2 regions of the Xylophilus sp. PBN-3R genome follow, and region 2 is predicted to be linked to the other one. Evidence: predicted binding sites of a transcription regulator. Region 2 holds the regulator's gene; the other holds the start of a gene.
What was found. The regulator sigma-54, encoded in region 2, starts transcription at its own class of promoters, with help from an activator protein. The targets are predictions, from matches to a motif close to TGGCANGNAANCTGCTTT.

Region 1 (4,208 bases), 470 kb from region 2:
CAGCGAGGCACCGACCATCGTCAGCGTCAGGCTGTGAGGGGTCAGGGCTTCCTTGCCGAAACCGATGCGTTTGCCGACGCAGAAGGCGCCGACCAGGCCGGCGACAGCCGCGTTGATGTGCACCACGGTACCGCCGGCGAAGTCCAGCGCGCCCCACTGCCACAGCAGGCCGGCCTTGGCGTTCATCGCGTCGACCACGTCCTTGCCGGTGTAGGCGTCAGGACCCATCCAGAACCAGACCATGTGGGCCATCGGGATGTAGCTGAAGGTGAACCACAGGACCATGAAGGCCAGCACGGCGGAGAACTTCATGCGTTCGGCGAACGAACCGACGATCAGTGCGCAGGTGATGCCGGCGAACGTGGCCTGGAAGCAGGCGAACACGATTTCCGGAATGACCACGCCCTTGCTGAAGGTCGCGCCGTTGGCGAAGGTGCCCGCGACGTTGTCCCAGATGCCCTTCATGAAGAAACGATCGAAACCGCCGACGAACGAGTTGCCTTCGGTGAACGCCAGGCTGTAGCCGTAGATGAACCACAGCACGACGATCAGCGAGAAGGTGACCATGACCTGCATCAGCACCGACAGCATGTTCTTGCTGCGGACCAGGCCGCCGTAGAACAGTGCCAGGCCGGGGACGGCCATCATCAGCACCAGCAGCGTGGAGACCATCATCCAGGCGGTATCGCCCTTGTTGGGCACGGGTGCGGGGCCGGCGGCCGGAACCACTTCGGCAGCGGGCGCTGCACCGGCGGCGGGAGCGGCAGCAGCCATCGCGGGCGCTGCGGCAGCAGGTGCCGCAGGCGCGGTGGCGGCAGGGGCCGAATCGGCGGCCGCAGCGGAAGTCGACGTAGTGGCGGCAGCGCCTTCACCGGTCGGGGTGGCGGGCGTCTGGGCGATGGCGAACGAAGCGCCAGCGATCAGGCTTGCGCCGAGTACGAGGGAAGCAAGGATCTTTTTCATTTCGATGTTTCTTTCGTCCTGCGGATCACAGAGCCTCGCGGCCGGTTTCACCGGTGCGAATGCGGACGACCTGCTCCAGGTCGTACACAAAAATCTTGCCGTCACCGATCTTGCCGGTGCGGGCGGCGCCTTCGACGGCCTCGATCACACGCTCGACGAGGTCGTCGGCCACGGCGGCTTCGATCTTGACCTTGGGCAGGAAATCGACGACGTATTCAGCGCCGCGATACAGCTCGGTATGGCCTTTCTGGCGGCCGAAGCCCTTGACTTCGGTCACGGTGATGCCCTGGACTCCGATCGTCGACAGGGCTTCACGCACCTCGTCGAGCTTGAAGGGCTTGATGATCGCTGTCACCAATTTCATATTGACTTTCCTCCGATTTATTTGGAACCGGCAGGCATCATGCCCGCCGGACTGTCCTTACATCGCCTTGGTCAGGCCGACGATCAGGCGCGCCTTGTTGACGTCGCCGAAATAGTTCTTCTTGGTGGCACCCACGATGCCGGCCGTCAGCGAGACGCCGCCGCCGAAATCGTAAGCGCCGCCGACGCTGTAGTCGACATAGTTCGGAGCAGCGATATCGCTGGCGAAGTTGGTGTAGCCCAGGGCGACCTTCAGGGTGGTGGCGGGAGCGACTTCCTGGGCGAAGGCCAGGTTCAGGTAACCGGTGTTGCGGCCCTTCAGGTTGCTGGTGCGGGCACCGGCATAGTTGAAGTAGTCGTCGGACACGGTGTGCGAATACTTCAGCACCAGCGGGCCCCAGCCGGCCGAGCCGTAGAGCTCGACGGTCTTGGAAGCGGCGTAGCCCGGATAGATGTAAGCCAGGGCACCGAAGTCCAGGGCGAAGTCGCCGGCAGTCATCTTGTAGCCGCCGTAGAAGTCGCTTTCGATGCTGTTGTTCGGAGCAGCCGCGCCGAAGTCGACAGACGAGTTCCAGTTGCCCAGGTAGAAGCCGGTGTCGCCGAACGCATAGTCGAAGCCGCCTTGCAGTGCGGGTTTCAGAGCCTTGTTGGGACGCGACGAATCCTGGTCCTGGCCACGGAACTTGTAGTTCGAAATCGCCGTCACATTGGCGGTCAACTGGGCGCTGGCGGCCAGTGGCAGTGCGGCGGCGGTAACGGCTGCAAGCGCGAACAGGGCTTTCTTCATATCTGTCTTCTCCGGGGGGTGAAAATTGGGGGGTGTGTGACAAATTGCCACCGAGCAATTTGCACGATCCATGCCAAGTAGCCCCGAAGTGGACAGGGATGCCCCCAGGACCGTACATAAGCCCATGTCAACCGTGCATCTTGTACTTATTTGTGAACAAGACCGCGCCATCCCGGGGCATTGCACCCCCTGCCGCCCCTTTTGAGGGCTGAGTGAATATTCACCCACATATCCGTTATGCCCTAGATTCCGGGTTTCCCCTTTTCTTCATAAGGAAACCCAATGTCGATTGCGATCGTGCAAAGCCGGGCGTTGCAAGGATTGGAGGCGCTCGCCGTCACGGTCGAGGTCCACCTGGCCAACGGATTGCCCAGCTTCACCCTGGTCGGCCTGGCCGATGTGGAGGTGAAAGAGGCGCGTGAACGGGTTCGGTCGGCCCTGGCCAACGCCGGCCTGGAATTTCCCCACAACAAACGCATCACGGTGAACCTGGCGCCGGCCGACCTGCCCAAGGACTCCGGCCGCTTCGACCTGCCCATCGCGCTGGGCATCCTGGCGGCCAGCGGGCAGATCGAGGCGAGCCTGCTGGCGGGTTGGGAATTCGCCGGCGAACTTTCGCTTTCGGGCGAGTTGCGACCGGTGCGCGGAGCCCTGGCCATGGCGCTGGCCCTGCGGCGCGAATCACCTTCGGTTCGGCTGGCCCTGCCCACCGCCAGCGCCAGCGAAGCTGCCCTGGTGCCGGGTCGCGAGATCTTCGGTGCCCGCCACCTGCTGGACGTGGTGCGGCAGTTCTTGCCACCGGCGGTGGCCGAGCAGGCGCCGGAAGTGGACGGATGGTGCCGACCCGCGCCACTCGACCTCGCCGCACAACCCACCTACCTCGACCTGCGCGACGTCAAGGGCCAGGCATCCGCCAAACGCGCGCTGGAGATTGCCGCGGCCGGGGGCCACAGCCTGTTGATGGTCGGCCCGCCGGGCTCCGGCAAGTCGATGCTGGCCCAGCGTTTTGCCGGACTGCTGCCGCCGATGTCGCTGGACGAGGCACTGGAAAGCGCCGCCGTGGCCAGCCTGTCCGGCCGCTTCGACCTGGCGAACTGGGGCGTTCGTCCGACCCGCGGGCCGCACCACACCGCCAGCGCTGTCGCCCTGGTCGGTGGCGGTTCGCCGATCCGGCCCGGCGAGATTTCGCTGGCCCACCACGGCGTGCTGTTTCTGGACGAATTGCCCGAGTTCGCCAGGTCGGCGCTCGAGGCCCTGCGCGAACCGCTGGAAAACGGGCGCATCAGCATCTCGCGCGCCGCCCGCCGGGCCGAATTTCCGGCGCATTTCCAGCTGATCGCCGCGATGAACCCCACCCCCTGCGGCGGCCTGGGCACACGCGAACACCCCTACCGTTCCAGCCACGAGCAGATCGTGCGTTACCAGGCCCGCATTTCCGGACCGCTGCTGGACCGCATCGACCTGCAGATCGAGGTGCCGGCGCTGCAGCCGTCCGACCTGCTGAAGGCACCGCCCGGCGAGGACACCGCCGCCATCCGCGCCAGGGCTCATGCCGGCCGGCAAAAGGCGATGGACCGGCAGGGCGCCTCGAACCACGCGATGCGCACCGCCGACCTCGAAATCCATGCCGCGCTGGACGACCGGACCATGGCTTTCCTGCAGAAGACTGCCGTGAAGCTGGGCTGGTCGGCGCGCAGCACCCACCGCGTATTGCGAGTGGCACGGACCATCGCCGACCTGGCCTGCGTGGACGCGGTGCAGGTCGCGCATGTGGCAGAAGCCGCGCAGTACCGGCGGGCGCTGCGGGCGGCCGAGGGCTGACCGTCGACGTAACGCCTTCCGACCACGACATCCTCCGTATTTGCAGTCTTTCAGCGATGTCGATTGAAACTGTTCAACGTCGTCCTGTCATGACCTGCGACGTTTCCAGCGGCGGCTTTTTGCGCCTTTTGCGCCTTTTGCGCTTTGTACCAGCGCCACGCCATCAGGGCCAACGGGGCAAGTTTGATCAGTTTGAACATGATTTTTCCGGTAGCGTGGTTAAAACAGATGATCTGAATGCAGGAATATCGTCGATGGATTAAGAAGCGCGCCG
Region 2 (4,208 bases):
TGTCGAAACGGAACAGGCGGCATTCGATGGGGCCGTTCCACATCGGCACGCGGCGCGATTCCTTGAGGCGCATGCGGCCGGGCAGCTTGGCGTCGGGTGTCAGCACCCATGCGCTCCAGCCGGCGAAGTTGCGTTTCCAGTGGGTCGCCAGGGACGGGAAGAAGTCGCCTCCGTCCTCGACCTGTGCCGTCTCGCGTGATTCGCGAGGCTGGCGCGCCACCGCATCTGCGCGCTGGCCGGCCACACCGGCCACGGCGATCCGTTCGCCGTACGGCGGGTTGAGCAGCAGCACGCCTTCGGGTGCGGGCGGTAGGCGCTGCAGGGCGTCGCCGCCGCGGAACTCGACTACCCGCGCCACGCCGGCACGTTCGGCATTGCGCTCGGCGAAGTCGACCATGCGGTGCGACACGTCGCTTCCGAAAATCGGCACCGTGGGTTCAGTCACCGCGTTTTCGGCCTCGTCGAGCAGCACGCGCCATACATGCGACTGGAAGGGCAGCATCTTCTCGAACGCGAAACGACGATGCGCACCGGCCGGAATGCGGCAGGCGATCTGCGCGGCCTCGATGGCGATGGTGCCGCTGCCGCAGCAGGGGTCGTACAGCGGCAGGGGGGTGTCGCCGTGGGGGTTCCAGCCGCTGGCCGCGATCATGGCGGCGGCCAGGGTTTCCTTCAGTGGCGCGTCGCCCTTGTCCTCGCGCCAGCCGCGCTTGAACAGCGGCTCGCCCGAGGTGTCGATGTAGAGCGTGGCCTGGTCGGTGGTCAGGTGAGCGTGGATACGTACATCCGGCCACTGGGTGTTGACGTCGGGCCGCTCGCCGCTCTTGTGGCGGAAACGGTCGGCCACGGCGTCCTTGATCTTGAGCGCTGCAAAATTCAGGCTCTGCAGCGGGCTGTGCTGGGCGGTGACCTCGATCTTGAAGGTCTGCCTGGTGGTGAACCAGATCTCCCAGGCGACATCGGATGCGGCCTCGTACAGATCCTTCTCGTTGCGGTACATCGTCTGCGAGAGCTGCACCAGCACCCGCTGGGCCAGCCGACTGTGCAGGTTGAGCAGCATTGCCTCGCGCCAGGAAGCCCGCAACAGCACGCCGCCGCGAAGTGTTTGCAGGTCCATGCCGGCCAGCCCGGTGAGCTGGTGGACTTCGTCGGCAAGGTAACCCTCGACGCCGGCGGCGCAGGGCAGGAAAAGTTGTATCTGATTCATGGAAGTCGCAAGGATACGCGCCACAGGTGAATGGCCCGGTCACGCAGGGGCACAATGCTTGCCGCTATTGGAGACCTTCATGATTCTGCGCAAGACTTTTGCCGCCGCCGCCGCTGTCCTCGTGATGGCCGGCGCTTCGGCTCCGGCTTCGGCCCAGATCGCGGGCACCGCGCTCAAGAACATCCTGGGCCAGGCGTCCGACAACGCACTCGACCAGCTTTCGAAACCCGGCGCGTTTTCGGCCGACAAGGCCATCAGCATCGCCTTGCCGGGCGCGGGCGGCAAGGGCGTCGGCGACCTGATGAACCTGGCCAGCAAGGCGGGCCTGACGGGCGACATCAACGGCGGGCTGAACCGTGCCGCCGAACAGGCTGCGGCGCAGGCCAAACCCATCTTCCGTGCCGCCATCGACAAGGCCACGCTGACCGATGCGGTCGGCATGGTGAAGAGCGATACCGGTGCCACCGACTACCTCAAGCAAAGCACCGGGCCCGAGATCCTGAAGCAGCTGCAGCCGCTGGTGCGCAGCGCACTGCAAAGCAGCGGCGTGCTGAAGCAGACCTCGCAGCTGTCGGCGCTGGGCATGAGCGAGGACAAGCTGACCGACTACGTGGCCAACAAGACCTCCGAAGGCATCTTCACCTACGTGGGCCGTGAAGAAACCCGCATGCGAGCCAACCCGCTCGAAACGGGCAAGAACCTGCTGCAGGGCATGAAGGGCCTCAAGTTCTAGGCCTACACCTCGCCGCCTAGAGCGACTTGCGCAGATTGGCCGGCGCGATGCGCAGTGCATCTCGATATTTGGCCACGGTGCGGCGGGCGCATTCGATGCCCTGTTCTTTCAGCATGTCGGATATCTGGCTGTCGGACAGCGGCTTGCGCTGGTCTTCGGAAGTGACGAACTGCTTGATGAGCGCGCGCACTGCGGTGCTGGAAGCGTTGCCGCCGGTCTCCGTACCCAGCGCGGAGCCGAAGAAGTACTTCAGTTCGAAGGTGCCGTAGGGCGTCGACATGTACTTGGCGGTGGTCACCCGGCTGATGGTGGATTCGTGCAGGCCCAGTTCGTCGGCGATCTCGCGCAGCACCAGCGGCCGCATGGCCAGTTCGCCATGCACGAAGAAGTTCTTCTGCCGCTCGACGATGGCGTTGGACACCCGCAGGATGGTGTCGAAGCGCTGCTGGATGTTCTTGATGAACCAGCGGGCTTCCTGCAGGCGCTGCTGCAGCGCGGCGCTGCCCTCGCCCTTGTGTTGCTTGAGAGCGCTGGCATAGATGTCGTGCACCTTCAGCTTGGGCATCACGTCGGGGTTGAGCATGACCCGGAAACGCGGCTGGCCACCGCGGCCGATCTTCTGCACCAGCACGTCGGGGATGACGATGTTGCGCTCGACATCCACGAACCGCCGGCCGGGTTTGGGTTCCAGCCGGGCGATCAGTCCGATGGCGGCGCGGGTGACCTCGTCGTCCAGGCCGCAGGCGATGTTCAGACGCTTGATGTCGCGACGGGCCAGCAGTTCCATCGGCTGGGCGCAGATGGCGATGGCGGCTTCGACCACCGGACGTTTGCCGACGCCGTTGTCGCGCATGCCGCGCAATTGCAGCGTGAGGCATTCGCGCAGGTCGCGGGCGCCGACGCCGGCCGGCTCGAGGTTCTGCAGCAGCCGCAGGGCAACGGCGAAACGCTGCACCAGTTCTTCGACCTCTTCGGCGTTCTCGTCCTCGCTGCCGGCCAGCCCCAACGCCAGCGAGGGCAACGAGTCTTCGAGGTAACCGTCGTCGTTGAGCGACTCGATCAGGAAACGCAGTGCCGCGCTGTCTTCGGCCGACAGACGAAGCGACAGTGCCTGCCGGTGCAGGAAGGCGGTCAGCGATTCCTGGCTGCGCGCCAGTTCGGTGGCGTCGACATTGCCATCGTCGCCCAGGTTGTTCTGGCGGGCCGGTGCGTCGCCGCCCCATTCGCCGTCGTCGGCCACGACTTCGGTACCGCCGTCGCCGTCCCAGTTGGGTTCGGACTCGACACTGCTTTCAGCGTCGGAATCGCTGGTGTTATCAGTGGTGGTGACCGTGGTTTCGCTGGTGCTGCCGGCGTGGAAGTCGTCATCCGATGCCGGGGCATCGGACTGGGCCACACCGAACTCCTCGCGCGCCGCCTCTTCGTGCGTCACTTCGAGGAACGGGTTTTCGTCGAGCATCTGCTCGACTTCCTGGCTCAGTTCCAGCGTGGACAGTTGCAGCAGCCGGATCGACTGCTGCAACTGCGGCGTCAGCGCCAGATGCTGCGAAACCCGAAGAGACAACCCCTGCTTCAACCGAAATCCTTCAAAAGGCAAGCGCGTAGCGCGAGCCGCAAAAACGGAAGGCCGCCGCGCACGGCCGCCCGAAGCGGCCGGCCTGCCCCCTGCAAGGGGGTTGGCGGAGACACGAAGTGCGAAGCCTGGGGGTGATCCAAGTGCTACATCCTGAAGTGTTCGCCGAGGTAGACCCGGCGCACGTCGGCGTTGTCGACGATCTGCTCGGGCGTGCCCTGGGCCAGCACCCGTCCGTCGCTGATGATGAAGGCGTGGTCGCAGATCCCCAGTGTTTCGCGCACGTTGTGGTCGGTGATCAGCACGCCGATGCCGCGCTCTTTCAGAAATCCGATGATCCGCTGGATCTCGATCACCGCGATCGGGTCGATACCGGCGAAAGGCTCGTCCAGCAGGATGAAACGGGGCTGCGTGGCCAGCGCCCGGGCGATCTCCACCCGGCGCCGCTCACCGCCCGAAAGGGCCATGGCCGGCGAATCACGAAGGTGTTCCACCCGCAAGTCAGCCAGCAGGGCGTCGAGTCGCTCGGTGATGGCCGCCTTGCCCAGCGGGCGGCCGTTTTCGTCTTCCTGGAGTTCAAGCACGGCCCGGACGTTTTCCTGCACCGACAGCTTGCGGAAGATCGAAGCCTCCTGCGGCAGGTAGGACAGGCCCAGGCGCGAGCGGCGATGGATGGGCAGGTTGCCGACCGGCTG

Region 1: AC3ANW_RS22400 (TorF family putative porin) is a predicted target of sigma-54. The motif match lies at 2,172-2,189, and genes of this name have one in related genera.

The regions. Positions count from the first base shown of each region.
Region 1 is NZ_CM173225.1:4,730,396-4,734,603, reverse strand. Features, by position in the region: gene amt (ammonium transporter) at 1-963, opposite strand, end outside; gene glnK (P-II family nitrogen regulator) at 989-1,327, opposite strand; gene AC3ANW_RS22400 (TorF family putative porin) at 1,385-2,113, opposite strand; gene AC3ANW_RS22395 (YifB family Mg chelatase-like AAA ATPase) at 2,396-3,934, shown strand; gene AC3ANW_RS22390 (hypothetical protein) at 3,985-4,134, opposite strand; gene AC3ANW_RS22385 (transglutaminase-like domain-containing protein) at 4,194-4,208, opposite strand, start outside.
Region 2 is NZ_CM173225.1:4,260,543-4,264,750, forward strand. Features, by position in the region: gene AC3ANW_RS20325 (THUMP domain-containing class I SAM-dependent RNA methyltransferase) at 1-1,207, opposite strand, end outside; gene AC3ANW_RS20330 (DUF4197 domain-containing protein) at 1,287-1,940, shown strand; gene AC3ANW_RS20335 (RNA polymerase factor sigma-54) at 1,957-3,516, opposite strand; gene lptB (LPS export ABC transporter ATP-binding protein) at 3,660-4,208, opposite strand, start outside.